3 regions of the Colwellia sp. BRX10-9 genome follow, and region 3 is predicted to be linked to each of the others. Evidence: predicted binding sites of a transcription regulator. Region 3 holds the regulator's gene; each other region holds the start of a gene.
What was found. Region 3 encodes FNR, which switches genes on or off when oxygen is low (the NO sensors DNR and NnrR bind a similar motif). Its sites were predicted from a motif close to TTGATCTAGATCAA; they were not measured.

Region 1 (5,895 bases), on a different contig from region 3:
ATTTTCAATTTTTAGTTTTTTATAACTTGGATACCTTTCCAATGCATTGTTAATTGACTCAACAACGTCTTCTTTAAAAGAGTCAGAGGTGTGCATTCCAATGCCATGCATTAAAATTAAGACGGGTTTATCGCTCATTTTTTTCTCCAAATATCGACGTCAATGTTAAATTAAATAGACTTTACGAACGTGAAGATTCAGCCGAGTAAAAAAGGAAAGGCGCTATCCTAGCTAAGTCAAATTGAATCCATTTAAGTTCAATAACCAACTATAGGTGCAGCCTATAAATTAAACAACAATAGAGCGCCATTAGTTTATGTTATATAGATTTTCATAATGAACATAACCTTATTCGCTAACTTATTATTGATTTGCTGAAATTTAAAATATCATTATTTTGCGGTGAGTAATTCGCCATGCTCACTGATAAGCAGTTGACATGGCTTTTACTTAAACGATTATTTGATAGGTAAAGCGCCTGATAAATTTTATTCAGGGGTAGCGCTATTAGTGGGGTTTTTCACATGTATATCTAACCATTAATATTGTTCCCACAGCATATGGAGCAACGACTCTCTGGCTCGATAACCGTGTTGCTCATGTGGTAGCATCACCAAGCGAGCATTACCGCCAAGTCCTTTTAGCGCAGCAAACATTCGTTCTGATTGCATTGGAAAAGTACCTGAATTTGGATCTTCTTTACCGTGGAGCATCAACATTGGCTCATTAATTTTTTCTGCATGAAAGAACGGTGGCATCGATGCATAGGCTGGTTGACCTTCCCAAAAACTACGCTCTTCTCCTTGAAAGCAGAAGGGTTCGGTGGGTATTTCACTTACAAACATCTATGCTCGCAATAATTACTTTATAATTAGGCCAGAAACATCCGATAGCACTTCAACTTAATCTTGCTTAGGTTACAATCTAGCAAGACATAAAAACCAATCAATTCGTCCTAAGGAAATTCATGAATCAGTTACTACGTGCCGACGATAAAGGTACATCACTTTTTATCATCAACAAAAATAACTATAACGACTGGTTAAGCGAGCAAACTCAGCAAAACCAAGCATGGTTAGCCAATACTAATTATAAAGCTGAAGGTTTAGCGTTATTACCTAATACTCAAGGGGAGTTGTCGCTAGCAGTATTTGTTGTTGAAGATGCCAATCACTTCTTTGCCTGTGGCGAATTAATTAAGCAACTTCCTCCTGGTCAGTATTTGTTACATGCGAAAGATGAACAGCAACAAGCCATCTGTTTTTCATGGCTAATGGGCGCCTATAAATTCGATCGTTATGTAACAAAAAACAAAAATAATGACCCGCTTCCCTGCTTAGCCGTTAATAATCAGACCATAGTCGACAGTGCCATTAAATATGCCGAGGCAACGACTTTAGTACGTGACTTAGTCAATACGCCAGCAGCTGATATGATGCCAATAGATCTTGGTGACTGTGCGCAAAACTTGGCTAATAGGTATCACGGCCAAGTTCAGCAAATTATTGGTGATGAGCTGGTCGAACAAAATTACCCAACCATACATGCCGTTGGTCGCGCGAGTGCGCATGCACCTCGTTTAATTGACTTAACTTGGGGTAATAGCCATCACCCAAAAGTAACGTTAGTGGGTAAAGGCGTTTGCTTTGACAGTGGAGGTCTCGACTTAAAACCCGCTGCTGGTATGCGTAATATGAAAAAAGATATGGGCGGATCTGCACATGTCCTCGGATTAGCTCAACTAATTATGTCGCATAACCTACCAATTAATCTACGAGTACTCATTCCTGCGGTAGAAAATGCCGTGTCGAGCAATGCCATAAGACCTGGTGATGTTATTACTACACGCGCAGGTATTACCGTTGAAATTCACAACACTGATGCAGAAGGTCGCTTAGTATTGTGTGATGCTCTAACAGAAGCTGACACCGAACAGCCTGATTTAATTATTGATTTTGCAACCCTAACTGGCGCAATGCGTGTTGCTTTAGGCACAGAATTACCAGGATTTTTCTCAACAAGCGATGAAGTTGCTGCAGGTATTACCCAAGCGGGCAGCAAAATTAGCGATCCGGTCTGGCGTATGCCCCTTTATAGCCCATACGGTGATTTACTGAAAAGCTCTATTGCTGATATGACCAATTGCGCCGCAATACCCTTTGGTGGTGCAATTACCGCGGCATTATATCTACAAGAGTTTGTTAAAAAAGAGACTGATTGGGTTCACTTTGACGTGATGGCATTTAATATCAGAGCTTTACCAGGGCGCCCCCTTGGCGGTGAAGCTTTTGGTATTCGCGCCGTATTTGATTACTTACAAGCTAAGTATAAATAAGCAATTAAAACCACATCGCCATAAAAGTTAATAACTGCGGTGCTTTTGCGCCGCATTTATTCATAAATGTCTGTCGCTACCAAAGCTAGTTTTTATTGATACTTTCCCCATTTTTCTGTCGGTACCTCACTTAACAACACCTTGCTTTATCACGAGCTGAGTACCTCACTCAATAATCAAAAAAAAGCCATAATATTCAAAATAACACTTGATCTAAATCAACAAAGGTTTAAACTTTCAGAAATTACTGAAAGTTCAGAAGACTTAATTATGATTATGACAGCTAAAATCGAATCGTTCGTTATGCACTGTGGTGAAATGGGCAGTCGCTGGGGCTTTAACCGCACCGTAGGTCAAATGTATGGTTTATTAATTATTCACAATGATTCACTCACTGCGCTACAAATATCAGAAGCCCTCAACATTTCTCGCGGTAATGTCAGTATGGGTATTAAAGAATTACAGTCTTGGCGCTTAGTTCAAGTACAACATAAACCCAAAGATCGCAAAGAATATTACTCACCGGCTGGGTCTATTTGGGAAATGGCAATACGTGTCTTTGAAGAACGTCGCAAACGTGAGGTTGACCCTACCCTGTCACTATTACGCGATAATCTTTTAGATGAACCCGCTAACCCTCAAGAACAATATGCACAGCAAAAAATGCATGAGATGCATGACCTACTTGAAACGATTACCCATTGGGCGGCAGAACTACAAAGCATGAGCCCAGAAAAACTTAATACATTAATGAAACTTGGTGCCGGTGTCAGTAAAGTTATTGATATAAAAGATAAACTTTTAAATAAAAACTAAATTGTCACTTTGACTTTTTTAAAGCTAGCACATTAATGTTATAAAAAATTGTCACTTTAAACGTTAAACCCGTTGATGATACTCGTGTTTTCTAGGGTTTATGGAGTAAATCATGTTAGAAACCTTAATGCTTTCACGCATCCAGTTTGCCGCTAATATTAGCTTTCATATCCTGTTTCCAACAATAACCATCGCACTGAGCTGGTTTTTGTTTTATTTCAAATTACGCTTTGACCAAACCAATGATCCTATCTGGATGCGGGCCTACCGTTTTTGGGTCAAAATTTTTGCCCTTACCTTCGCAATAGGTGTGGTTACCGGTATTACTATGTCGTTTCAATTTGGCACTAACTGGCCAAAATTTATGGAAACAGTCGGTAATATAGCGGGACCATTATTGGGTTATGAAGTACTCACTGCTTTCTTTCTAGAGGCTGGTTTTTTAGGCATTATGTTATTTGGTATGAATCGAGTTTCGGCTCGAGTACATACATTATCAACGTTAATTGTCGCTTTTGGTACCAGTTTATCGTCATTTTGGATCCTAGCACTTAACTCTTGGATGCAAACGCCTCAAGGTCATGAGATGCGCGATGGTGTCGCATTCCCCGTTGACTGGTTTGCTATTATTTTCAACCCATCATTCCCTTACAAATTGTCTCATATGCTGGTTGCCTCTGGTTTAACGGCAGCATTTTTAGTTGCGGGTATAAGTGCCTATCGCCTACTCAAGGGTGATAACAAAAAAGCGCCACAATTAACGCTAAAAATAGCGTTAACAGTCGCTGCGGTGCTGGCACCAGTACAGATATTGTTAGGTGATATGCATGGGTTAAATACCTTAGAACATCAACCACAAAAAATTGCTGCCATGGAAGGTATTTGGCATACCGAAAAAGGAGCACCGCTGTTGTTATTTGCACTTCCTGATGAAGAGCAAAAAACCAATCATTTTGAAATAGCCGTTCCTAAAATGGCCAGCTTTATTTTGACACACGATTTTGATGGCGAAATAAAGGGGCTAAACGAATTTGAAGGTAACCATCCCCCTGTTGCGCCGGTGTTCTTTGCTTTTAGAATCATGGTGGCTTTAGGTCTCTTCATGTTTATTGTCGCTTGGTTTAGTCGTTTTCAATTGTGGCGTAAAAAACAATTGCCCCCTTGGCTATTAAAAGTACTGGTTGCGATGAGCTTCTCGGGTTGGGTCGCCACATTAGCGGGCTGGTATGTCACTGAGATTGGCCGACAACCTTGGCTAGTGACAGGGATTTTAACGGTAAAAGATGCAGCGACAGATATAGCACCAGCAAATGTAGGAATTACACTTACACTTTATTTGACTTTATATGTTGTCATTATGGTTGCCTACCTACACACCCTATTTACGATGGCAGGACGAGCGATTGAACTTGAAGAATTCAGTATCGATGAACAAGTAAAACCTATTATTCACACACCTAGTAAATCAATCGAGGGATAAGTTATGTTTGAAGAAAATACCTTAGCGCTAATTTTTGTCTCATTAATGGGTCTTTCAATCTTACTTTATGCCATTTTAGATGGCTACGATTTAGGTGTTGGCATTATGCTACCGCTCGATCAAACAGATAATGCAGATACGATGATAGCTTCAATAGGCCCTTTTTGGGACGCTAACGAAACTTGGCTAGTCTTAGCGATTGGTTTATTGTTGATAGCCTTTCCTGCGGCGCACAGTTATATATTTAAAGAGCTCTATTTACCCACCGCGGTATTATTAATTAGTTTAGTGCTTCGTGGTGTAGCTTTTGATTTTCGTGCTAAGGCGGCCTTTGGTCATAAGCCTACGTGGAATAAAGTCTTTAAAATAGGCTCGTTACTCGCTGCTTTAAGCCAAGGTTACATGTTAGGTATGTATGTTATGGGCTTTGAAAGCACTGTAGCCGCTTATTGTTTTAGTTTACTGAGTGCCTTTGGTGTTGCGGCCGCTTATAGCTATATAGGTGCTTGTTGGTTAATTATGAAAACTGAAGGTGAACTACAAATACAAGCGGTAGCTTGGGCAAAAAAATCAGGACTAATTTGTTTCCTTGGTATTATAGCTGTCTCCTTTGTTAATCCATTAATTAACCCAGGTGTCTATGAAAAATGGTTTGCTTGGCCAAACACTTTATTGATATTAACCTTACCCGCTATTTGCTTTGCGTTATTTATTTTTAGCTTAATACAACTAAAGCAACTACCTAAAATAAATGACAAAGGCTGTTGGCGACCTTTTGTCGCGGCAGTGATTATCTTCACTCTATGTTTTTTTGGTTTAGCCTTTAGTTTTTTTCCGTACATAGTGCCTAACAAGCTGACTATTTGGGAAACAGCCGCAGCACCTGAATCTTTGAGTTTTCTCTTATGGGGAACCTTCATTGTGGTACCGGTTATATTTAGTTATACCGCCTTTTCTTATCGGGTATTTTGGGGCAAGGTGCGAGAGCTCAGATATTATTAAGCGTGAGTTTATCCTTAAATAAACTAAGCACAGACACTTATTATTAATGTTCTTCTGTTAAGTATTTTTGCTAAGCGCCATTCTTAATTAAAAACCAGCCACAAGGCTGGTTTTTAATTAAGGTCATTATACTTTGGCTATCATATTAAGCATTAATCGGTAAACGCATTGGTCTTTTACCTAAGACCGCCAATGCATTTGCAACTGCTGGGGCAATAGTCGGTACGCCAACCTCACCCAAACCACCGGGTTCATTAGTACT
Region 2 (5,895 bases), on a different contig from region 3:
TAATGAGTATACCTTTTCATCATTTTCTTCACGTGATTTGTTTTGACGTTCAATTACATTGAGCGTAGAGGAAGATTGATTAATAGATAAGTTAATAAGCACACCTCAGTATTTAAGATTAATTGTGCAGATAATGCATGATAATCAACATAGACAAGTGCTGTTAGTATAACAAAAAACAATTATCCTTCGTTATTCAGATGAAAGTTGAGCTAAACCTTCTAAAATAGGGCAGTCAGGGTTATCGTCACCATCACATTGATCAGCTAGTTTTTGTAATATTGCTCTCATTTGCTCTAGCTCCAATATTTTTTCATTTATCTCCTGTAAATGACTCACCGCTAGTTGCTTCACGTGCCGACTTTCTCTATCAGTATCGAGCCAGAACTTGAGCAGTGACTGAATCTCAATCATGGAAAAACCTAAGTTTCTCGAACGACGGATGAACCCCAATTGTTGTATGTGTGCTTGGTTATAAAGTCGATAACCTGCATCTGTGCGACTCGTTTTTTTTAATACGCCAATTTCTTCATAGTATCGGATCATTTTGGCCGATACCCCTGTTAAGTTAGAGGCTTTACCTATGGTGACAAGTTTCGCCATATTATTTCTCCTTAAGAGTCCAACGTTGCAATAACAATGCGTTACTGACGACAAATAAGCTACTAAATGCCATCGCAGCTCCGGCAATAATAGGGTCAAGATAACCAAAGGCTGCTAGTGGAATTCCCACAGCATTAAAGATAAATGCCCAAAACAGGTTTTGCTGTATTTTACGATAAGTTAGCCTTGCAATGATCAATGCAGTGGGGACTAGGCTTGGTTTACTGCGCATTAATGTGAAAGAAGCTGCGCTAACGGCAACATCAGTACCAGACGCCATTGCCATACCTAAATCTGCTTGGGCTAGCGCTGGCGCATCATTAATGCCATCACCAACCATAGCAACCTGATAACCTTGCTCTTGATATTGCAGAATATATTTTGCTTTATCTGCAGGCAACACCTCAGCTTTAAAATCGTCTAACTGTAATTCTGTCGCTACCGATGTTGCACTCGCTTGATTGTCACCAGTAAGCATAGCTACCTTTATACCTTGTTGTTGCAATAACTTCACAGCCTGCAGCGCATCAGGCTTCAATTTATCACTAAAACAAAACAGCCCAAGTAATGTTATCTTATCTTGCTGCTGACTAGCCAACCAAGAAACAGAAGCACCTGGTATTTTTATTTGTTCGGTTGGCAGTGTTACCCCTAACTCTTGCATCCAATGACTACTGCCCATCAAGACTAAATTGTCACCAATGTTGCCTTTGACACCATAACCCGCGACAACTTGAAATTCCGCGACAGGTATTGGTTGTGTTTCGCTGGCTAATGCTTTTTCAACCACAGCTTTGCCTAATGGGTGCTCACTATTTATTTGTAAGGAATAGGCCAGCTGCAATACTGCTTCTTCACTACCACTGATGACCCTCATCTCATTTACAACAGGTTTGCCTTGGGTCAAGGTGCCTGTTTTATCAAATACCACTAAATTTATTTCTTTTGCCTGCTCTAACGCCACTGCATCTTTAACCAATACGCCTAATCTGGCAGCGGTTCCTGTACCTGCCATTATGGCTGCTGGAGTTGCTAAACCAAGTGCACATGGACAGGCAATCACTAAAACGGCTACCGCATTGAGAATGCCATTGGTCCAGTCATCAAATACTAAACCCAACACCAATAAGGTGGTAAGTGCGACCAATAACACCACAGGAATGAAGATACTACTGACTTTATCTACTATTGCTTGTACGGGAGCTTTTGCACCTTGGGCTTGCTCTACTAATTCAATGATTTTAGATAAAGTAGATTCGCTACCAACATTCGTGGCACGGATCTCCAAAATACCGTCCAAATTAAGTGAGCCACCCGTGACAACGTCACCTTCTTTTTTACTTAACGGAATTGATTCACCACTAATTAACGCCTCATCCAAATGACTCTGGCCCTGCAAAATTTCACCGTCAACAGGAATGCTTTCGCCCGGTATTACTTTAACTTTTTCACCTGATTTTACTGATGAAGCGGCCACTTTTTGCCATTTACCTAAGCGCTGCACTGTTGCCTCAACAGGTTTCAAATTTTCCAATGCTCTAAGTGCATCAGTTGTTCGGCGTTTTGCTTTGTGTTCTAAATATTTACCCAGCAGAACCAAGGTTATTACTGCGCTACTACTTTCAAAATACAAGTGCGGCATGCCATGAGCGCTATTAAAGCTCCACCACAAATACAAAGATAGTCCGTAGGCTGCACTGGTACCTATGGAGACAAGAAGATCCATGTTGCCCATGCCAGCTTTTAATGCTCCCCAGCCTGCACGATAAAAGCGAGCGCCAAAATAGAACTGTACTGGCGTAGCTAATAGCCATTGCCAAACTGGCGGTAACATCCACTGTTGGGAAAACAACATGCCTAACATGGGTAACACCAGTGGCAAGGTAAGTAGGCCTGCTCCCAATACGGGCCACCATGCTTTAGTATAAAAAGGCTGATGTTGGCTGGGCTTTTCTATCACGCTGTCATTGTTCAACGGGATAAAAAGGTAACCGGCTTGTGTCACGGCTTGGGCTAGTTGTTCATCCGTTACAAAGGATAAAGTTTTTACTTGTACGTGCTCGGTGGCTAAATTGACCGATGCATCGACCACACCGGTTACTTTTAACAATGCCTGTTCGACCCGCGTCACACAAGAGGAGCAACTCATCTTTCCAATACCAAATTGCTTTACCTTTACGGGCACTTGATAACCAGCCTCAATAACAGCGGTAATTAATTCACTATGACTGGCAGTGCCTTGAATAGTAGCCGTATCTGTAGCTAGGTTAACGGTAACATCTGTCACGCCAACCACTTTGTGTAAGGCCTTTTCAACACGACCGACACATGAAACACAGGTCATACCGTCAATTATAAATTGTGTAGTTGTATTCATAAGCTTCTCATCTTAATTGAATTGTAGAACTAAGTTGAGGTTAAAGCTTACCACGGTAGTAGGGTCAACTGTTTTAGTATAAAAAGTGTTATAAGTAACAATTTATAATTTAACGGTGAACACCGTATTTTAAGAAGGAGTACAACAATCTTAATGACTGCTTTTTTAGATGAGCGATACCTGAGGTTAAATCTTTAATGTATATATTCGTATCAAACAGTAAAAATATACGCCTGTAAAATTTTCGGTTGCTAAAGACTCCTCTTTGGCAGCTATTGCCTTTAGGGTTATATTGTAGAAATTAACTACTTCAACGTTTAATTAAATTTTTTGAAAGATATTTTCGGTGCTTAAACGTAATAATTGCAGTTGCTGACTTTATTTAACGGTTTCCACCTTAATTTAGAAGGTTGCAACTTTAATCAACTTCTACAGGTTTTTACCTAATTATTTTCATTGATGTTTTTAAGAAAATAATAAACATAGAAAGCACCAATACCTAAAAGAATTGCTAATCCGCCAAAAGAATAAAGTACAACGGGATCATTAATAATCATATCGAAAAAGTTCATAATAGACTCCATAAAAATAATTGAGTTATAACAAAAATGGCTATAACGTAATGTTATAGCCATTTTAAATCGTGGGTTACTTTATGGTTGTGATATAGATCAATGAACCTTAAATTTATCCCTTAGATTATTGTCTTATTTTTTAGAGCTAAGGTTTTATTGTTTAGCTTTTAATGCTTCTTGTTCGATAATTTGTTGATAAAGTCGGTCAGCCTTTTCCCTTGCTTGAGCTATTTCTACATTGCTGAGTTTTAAGGAGTCCATATCGCGACTTTTTCCTGCATTTTGATAACCATTACTTGCGGAAATAATATTCCATATAAAAGACATCTCTACACTTTTCTCAACACCCAATCCTTCAAAATACATCAGTGCTAAATTAAACTGGGCTAGGGCGTAGTTTTGCTTTGCCGCAGTTTCATACCAACGTGCGGCTTTTGGATAGTCTTTATATGTACCCGTGCCATTGAAATACATAACACCAAGATTAAATTGTGCGGCAACGGAGTCTCTTATCGCTGCTCTTTCCATCAGTGCAAAAGCGGTTTTTAAATCTTTTTTAACGATGACTCCGTCAGAATACATCAGTGACAAACTAAATAGTGCGTCGGGGTGATTTTGTGAAGCGGCTAAGGACATTAATTCCAACGCTTTTTTGGGATCTTTTGTAACGCCGTAACCATTTAAATAAATAAGCGCCATTTGATACTGCGCAGGAGAATACTCCTGAGCAACTAAGGGTTCAAATTCATTTATAGCCGCTTTAAAAGCACCACGGTTTAATTCATAAATGCCTTGGTCAAGATCACCTTGATAAGCAAAGCTCGAAACACTGCTTACTATAGATAGACAAAAAAGGGCGAATATTGTTTTTTTCATAACGTTCTCATTATTTTAATCGTATGATTATTAAGTGTAGCAAGTAATATAATTTAATGATTAATTTTTACAGTGAAGCTTGCAACATAATTTCTTCAATTTGTTCTTCTAATTCGAGCCAATACATTTCATTTTCTTCAACATCTGCTTTGAGCTTAGCTTGTTGCTTAATGAGTACGGCTAAGCGTGCTTTATGTTCACTTTGATATATCTCACTTTCGGCTAATACTCCTTCAACTTCAGCTAATTCAGTTTGCAGCAGTTGCACTTTCTTCTCGTATTTATCGGCTTGTTTACGCAGTGGAGATGCTTTTTTACGTAATTCAGCTTGGTCTTTGCGTAATTGTTTTTTATCAACAACCTCAAGAGACTTTGCGGGTTTAGTATTTTTCAGTGTTTGTTTTTTGTCTTCATTAAGCCATTGTTGATAGTCATCAATATCACCAGAGAACTCGCTAACTTGACCATTGGCAACTAAGAAAAACTCATCAACACACGACTCTAATAAAAAGCGATCATGGGCAATCAAAATAATAGCCCCTTCAAAGTCTTGTAAAGCAAAGACAAGTGCTTGACGCATTTCTAAATCAAGATGGTTAGTGGGCTCATCGAGGAGAAGTAATTGTGGCTTTTCATTAACAATTAACGCCAATACCAGACGTGCTTTTTCTCCACCTGACATGGTACTTACCGGAGAGAGTGCTTGGTCGCCAGTAAAACCAAAGCTACCTAAAAAATTGCGCGCTTGTAGCTCTGTAGTCTCAGGTTTAGCACGAACAATATGATCAATCGCACTACTTGGCATATGTAATTGTTCAAGCTGATGTTGAGAGAAGTAACCAACAGTTAAGTCTTGGGCGCAATAACGCTCGCCTTTAATTAAGGCAATATCGCCGGCTAATGACTTTATTAATGTCGACTTACCCGCACCATTTCGTCCTAAAAGACCGATTCTACTACCGGGTACCAGCGTTAGACCGACATCACGTAAAATAATGGTTTCTGGATTATAGCCACAGGTTGTCTCTTTTAACGCTAATAATGGATAAGGCAATGTTTCCGGTGTTTTGAAACTGAAGGTAAATTGGCTATCAACATGTGCGGGTGCTAAGTCAGGTAATTTTTGTAAACGCTTTAAACGACTCTGTGCTTGTTTTGCTTTACTGGCTTTTGCTCTAAAGCGATCGACGAATGAGGTTAAGTGAGCAACTTCTTTTTGCTGTTTTTGAAATTGAGCATCTTGTTGTGCTAAATGTTCCGCGCGCTGACGCTCAAAGGCGCTATAATTACCCGAATATAATTTTGCTTGTTGATGTTCAATATGAAGAATTTGTTCAATAACGTCATCGAGAAAATCACGATCATGTGAAATAAGCACTAAAGTACCGGTAAAGCGTTTTAACCAACGCTGTAACCAAATTACCGCATCTAAATCTAGATGGTTAGTAGGTTCATCGAGTAAAA
Region 3 (5,895 bases):
ATCTATTTACGCTATGCGAGCTTATTCTTGACCTTACCTATTGTCACCTATGGCGCATTACCCTTCTACAAGGGAGCTATTAATGCTTTAAAAGTGAAGCGTTTATCTATGGATGTTCCTGTTGCTATAGCGATTTCACTGGCATTTTCGGCCAGTGCTTGGGCAACAATCACTCAGCAAGGTGAAGTCTATTTTGAATCAGTATCGATGTTCACTTTTTTACTACTTATTGGTAAATTTTTAGAATTTAGAGCAAGAAGTCGCGCCGCGGAAGTCTCGGCTAACTTGCTTAAGTTAATGCCGATGATAGCGACAAAACTCATTGATGATAAAGGAACAGAAAAAGAAGTCATACTACCAGCAAAAAAACTTCGTCCTCTCGATATTGTACTCATAAAACCAGGCGAAGTGGTTCCCGCTGATGGCACAATAATTACAGGCAGCAGCCAACTCAACGAAGCGATGTTGTCGGGTGAGCAGTTACCCTTAAATAAATCAATAGGCGATACTGTCTTTGCAGGCACTATAAATGGTGACGGTAATATCAACGTTGAAGTTAAACAAGCCAGTGAACATTCTTTTTTAAGCCAACTGATCAGATTAAGTGAATCATCTCAGGCGCATAAACCCAAATTAGCAAAATTATCAGATAAAATCGCTCAATACTTTGTTGCGATTATTTTACTAACCGCTATAGGCACTGCATTTTATTGGCAACAGCATTTACCTGAAGAAGCTTTTTGGATCACCTTATCGGTACTCGTTGCTACCTGCCCTTGCGCATTGTCACTGGCAACCCCCACAGCGTTAACCTGTGCGACCACACGCTTAAACCGCGAAGGTATCATGATCAAATCTGCACATGTTATGGAAACATTACCGAAATTAACCACTATTGCTTTTGATAAAACAGGTACCTTAACTTCTGGTGATTTTTCTATTAATGAAATAAAGCGCTTTAATAATGAAAAGCTTAACTATAGCAAGCAGCAGGTTTTAGCTATAGCAGCAGCGCTCGAGTCTTATTCTGAGCACCCTTTAGCCAAACCGTTTAAAGCATTTCGTGATTACTCCTACCATACTCAAGCCGTTGAAATTAAATCTGGTGCTGGTATTCAAGGGAAAGTGAACGGTCAAAACTTTCAAATCGGTAAACCTAATTGGTTGCTTAGCGAATCAAGTATGTTGGCAGAATTTGCGACGGCTTCTTGCCTATTAGTAGCAGACAACCAATTAGTCGCTGCTTTTTATTTAAGCGATGAAATTCGCAATGATGCCCAAACGCTGTTAGATGACTTAAAGAAAAGTAATATTTATACCATCATGCTATCGGGTGATAACCCTGCTGGCTGTGAAAAAGTTCAGGCATTGCTACATTTAGACGAGATACATAGTACTTTGACTGCGGCTAATAAGATGGCGATAATAAAAAGTCAGCCTAAAAACTCAACCGTTGCTATGGTCGGCGATGGTGTCAATGATACGCCAGTATTCGGCGCAGCCCATGTCTCGATTGCTATGGGGAGTGGCACCGATATAGCTAAAAGTGGTGCCGATGTTATCTTACTCAATAATCGTTTAAAGTCGATAACAACATTAAGACAAGTCGCCAATAAAACTCGTCGCATTATTTGGCAAAATTATTTTTGGGCATTCGGTTATAATGCTATTGTATTGCCCCTTGCCGTTTCAGGCTACATTACCCCCTATATGGCGGTTATAGGTATGTCTGCAAGTTCGATATTGGTTATCACTAACTCGTTACGTTTATTAAAAAAGTAAACGCAAACTTATAATAGAGCATAAAGACCATGAGCATTATTTATATTTTGATCCCCATAGCGATAATCCTAACCTCTATCGCCATTTATTTATTTTTTTGGGCAGTAAAAACTGAACAATTTGATGATTTAGAGAAACAAGGTATGAGTATCTTGTTTGATGAAGATGAAAACACTACCACCAAAAAGTCCACTGAAACCCATAGCGAAAATACAGCTAAGAATGATACGGGTAGTAAATAACAGCCATGTTGAGTATAGATTATTTATCGGCATTCATCATCGGCTTGTTAGGTTCGGGACATTGTATCGGTATGTGCGGTGGTATAACAACGATGTTAACATCTGCTATATCACCGCAACAAAAAGGCAGCGATAAATTTAAGCTGGTCGGTGCATATAATGTTGGCCGAATTTTTTCTTATAGCTTAATTGGGGCAATCGTTGGATTTAGTAGTTCTATTGCAATAAAGAATATTGGCGTTCCATTAGGTTTTTTACGGTTATTTGCAGCGGTATTTTTAATTTTATTAGGCTTGTATTTAGGCCAATGGTTAATGTGGCTATCAAAAGTTGAAAAAATGGGTAAGTTCCTTTGGCGCTATCTATCCCCGTTAAGTAAAAGGTTTATTCCCATTAATAATGCTAAACAAGCGCTAGCATTAGGAGCAGTCTGGGGATGGTTACCTTGTGGTTTAGTCTACTCAACATTAACTTGGTCCTTAGCCAGTGGAAGTGCCCTCAGTGGCGCCCTAATTATGACCAGTTTTGGTTTAGGTACTTTACCAGCCTTGTTAAGTCTTTCACTTGGCTCTTTTGGTATAAAGTCGTTGGTAACAAACACGAAATTCAAGAAAATAATGGCGCTAATGATAATTTCATACGGAATATACAGTTTAATGTTTGCATATCAGCAATTGTTTTAATATGATCGATAAATTAGGGATAACTCATTTAGGTTAATATGTATAAAAAGCCATGTTCTACATCTCAACATATTCATTGTCAAAACTGTAGTATCAGCGAGCTGTGTTTACCTTTCTCTTTAAATGATAAAGAACTCGATACACTAGACAGCATTATTGACCGTAAACGCCCTATTCATAAAGGCGAACAAATTTTCCAAGATGGCGACAAAATGCAAGCTTTATACGCTATTCGCTCTGGAACATTCAAAACATTTACGGTAAATGAACAAGGTGAAGAACAAATTACCGGTTTTCATTTAGCGGGTGATTTATTAGGTTTTGATGCTATTGCTGAGTCAGAGCATCCTAGTTTTGCAAAAGCCTTAGAAACATCTATGGTCTGTGAGATACCTTACAATACTTTAGATTCATTATCGAATACGATGCCTAAGTTGAAAAAACAAATTCTTCGCATGATGAGTTCCGAAATCCGCTCAGATCAAGAAATGTTAACGCTACTTAACCGCAAAAATGCTGAACAACGCTTAGCAACTTTTATTTCAACCTTAGCCAGTCGCTATCATGCACGGGGTATGTCACTAACAGATTTTCGCCTAACGATGACGCGAAGTGACATTGGTAATTATATTGGTTTAACGGTTGAAACCATCAGTAGATTATTAAATCGTTTTCAAAAAAATGAATTAATCACAGTTGATGGAAAACTCATCACAATACTTAATATGGATAAACTTAACGAGTGTGCTTCACTGTAGTTTATCGCTTTTTTAAATAATTATAGATAAATGCTTAACATTAAAGATGTTAAGCATTTTTTTTATTGAAATATTATGATTTAAAGCAAATAATATCTATTAATTATGGTCTATTATTAATATTATTTAATAACTAGGGAGTAAATATTATGGATAAGTATAAAAAAATATTAGCCGTTATTGATCCAACCACTGAAAATCAAAAAGCGTTGAAACGTGCGATTGAATTAGCACGACATAGTGGCGGACAGATCACTGCATTTTTAACCATTTATGATTTATCTTATGAAATGACCACCATGCTTTCTGGCGATGAGCGAGAAGCAATGCGTCAATCGGTTATTAATGATCGTAAACTATGGTTAGAAGAAAAGATTTCAGAAACTGATCACCAAGACATAACCATAGATACCTGTATTATTTGGCATAATCGCCCATTTGAAAAGATCATAAAAAAAGTACTGGCTGAAAACTTCGATATTGTCATCAAAGGCACCCATCAACATGACAAGCTAAAGTCGGTTATTTTTACGCCAACAGATTGGCATATCTTAAGGAAATGTCCCTGCCCAGTATTACTGGTTAAAGACCATAGCTGGCCAAGCAATGGTAATTTACTTACCGCACTCAATATCGGTAGCGATGATGATGAGCACAAAGCGCTTAATAATAAGTTAACCCAAGAATCAATAGTGTTTTCTTCACTGATTAAAGCCAATGTCCATTTAGTGAATTCTTATCCAGGTACGCCAGTAAATATTGCCATTGAAATTCCAGAGTTTAACGCCTCTGAATATAACGACACTATGTTTAATCATCACAAAAGTGCGATGAAAGACCATGCTAATAGCTTTAATATTCCGCTTAAAAATACCCATGTTAAAGAAGGTTTACCTGAAGATGTTATTCAAAGTATTTCTAAGCACGTTGATGCTGAATTAGTTGTGTTAGGTACTATTGGTCGAACGGGGATTTCAGCGGCACTTATTGGTAATACTGCAGAGCATGTCATTGACCGCCTTAACTGTGATGTCTTAGCGATAAAACCTGATGGTTACCTCTCGCCATTAGCTTAATATTGAAATATGTAAATATCCATTAAAAAGCCGAGGATTTCCTTGGCTTTTTGCTATACTACGCGCGGTAAAATTCATACTTTTTATTTCAAATATCTCTAGGAAACACTATGAGCGCTCAATCAGCGACACCAATAACATCTTTAACACCCAGCCAAAAAATACAGCTGAGTAAACTTGAGAAGCGCTTAAGACGACATGTTGGCCAAGCTATCGCGCAATATAATATGATAGAAGATGGCGATAAAATAATGGTGTGCTTATCGGGTGGCAAGGACAGTTACGCCCTTCTGGCTATTTTAATGTTGTTAAAAGAATCAGCGCCCATTCATTTTGATATTGTTGCCGTTAATCTTGATCAAAAACAACCCGGTTTTCCTGAGCATATCCTTCCCGAATACTTAGAAGCTTTAGGTGTTGAATATAAAATTGCGCAAGAAGATACCTACTCCATTGTTAAAGATAAAATACCTGAGGGGAAGACCACCTGCAGTTTATGCTCTCGTTTACGCAGAGCTATTTTATATAAGGTCGCTGCAGAAATAGGCGCAACTAAAATTGCACTAGGCCATCATCGTGATGACATGGTTGAAACACTGATGCTAAATATGTTTTATGGCGGTAAATTAAAATCAATGCCAGCAAAATTGGTCTCTGATAATGGTGAGCATGTCGTCATTAGACCGTTAGCTTTTTGTAAAGAAGCAGAACTCATCCAATATGCACAACTAAAAGCGTTCCCAATTATTCCTTGTAATTTATGTGGCTCTCAACCTAATTTACAACGTCAAAACATTAAGAAAATGTTACAGGACTGGAATGTTAATCATCCAGGACGAATTGAATCTATGTTTACTGCCATTCGCAATGTGGTTCCATCACATTTGTGTGACAGTGAACTTTTTGATTTTAAAGGGATTAACGCTGATTCAGGCATTATCAATGGTGGCGATATCGCTTTTGATGATGAACCTATTATTGCCGCTCAATTAACAAACAACGTCAATATTGAAGACAATTCAAAAGCCAAACTTTCATTAAGTAACAGTTTGAATATTATAGAAATAAAGTAGAATCTACCTTAATTAATACCAAGTATCTAAGCGCGATAACAACACCTGTTAAAAGAATGAATGTTATCGCTCGCCATCATTATCTGACGCGTAATAAAATAAGCCGAGCCTAAATAACCTTAGGTTTTGGCTTCGACAATATTTTATCAAAATACACTTTATTATGGCGGATCATTTCTGTTATTTCTAAGACATAATCAGTGCCTCTAATAGAATAACGCAGTAATCCTGTTGCTAAGATTTGTGGCGATAGTGGTTGTTCTTGAGCGCGTAACTGCCCT

Region 1: a site for FNR is predicted at 2,544-2,557, ahead of H4J69_RS14165 (GbsR/MarR family transcriptional regulator). Genes of this name have one in related genera too.
Region 2: a site for FNR is predicted at 3,642-3,655, ahead of H4J69_RS20055 (DUF3149 domain-containing protein). Genes of this name have one in related genera too.

Annotation. Positions count from the first base shown of each region.
Region 1 is NZ_JACGVV010000025.1:51,874-57,768, forward strand. Features, by position in the region: gene H4J69_RS14150 (hypothetical protein) at 1-138, opposite strand, end outside; partial or broken gene H4J69_RS14155 (alpha/beta hydrolase family protein) at 540-818, opposite strand; gene H4J69_RS14160 (M17 family metallopeptidase) at 968-2,335, shown strand; gene H4J69_RS14165 (GbsR/MarR family transcriptional regulator) at 2,606-3,151, shown strand; gene H4J69_RS14170 (cytochrome ubiquinol oxidase subunit I) at 3,264-4,631, shown strand; gene H4J69_RS14175 (cytochrome d ubiquinol oxidase subunit II) at 4,635-5,633, shown strand; gene H4J69_RS14180 (xanthine dehydrogenase family protein molybdopterin-binding subunit) at 5,779-5,895, opposite strand, start outside.
Region 2 is NZ_JACGVV010000005.1:93,651-99,545, forward strand. Features, by position in the region: gene cueR (Cu(I)-responsive transcriptional regulator) at 193-603, opposite strand; gene H4J69_RS04715 (heavy metal translocating P-type ATPase) at 605-2,980, opposite strand; gene H4J69_RS20055 (DUF3149 domain-containing protein) at 3,424-3,552, opposite strand; gene H4J69_RS04720 (tetratricopeptide repeat protein) at 3,709-4,431, opposite strand; gene H4J69_RS04725 (ATP-binding cassette domain-containing protein) at 4,499-5,895, opposite strand, start outside.
Region 3 is NZ_JACGVV010000014.1:31,971-37,865, forward strand. Features, by position in the region: gene H4J69_RS10040 (heavy metal translocating P-type ATPase) at 1-1,782, shown strand, start outside; gene ccoS (cbb3-type cytochrome oxidase assembly protein CcoS) at 1,812-2,024, shown strand; gene H4J69_RS10050 (sulfite exporter TauE/SafE family protein) at 2,030-2,707, shown strand; gene fnr (fumarate/nitrate reduction transcriptional regulator Fnr) at 2,746-3,465, shown strand; gene uspE (universal stress protein UspE) at 3,615-4,541, shown strand; gene ttcA (tRNA 2-thiocytidine(32) synthetase TtcA) at 4,652-5,614, shown strand; gene H4J69_RS10070 (glucosaminidase domain-containing protein) at 5,724-5,895, opposite strand, start outside.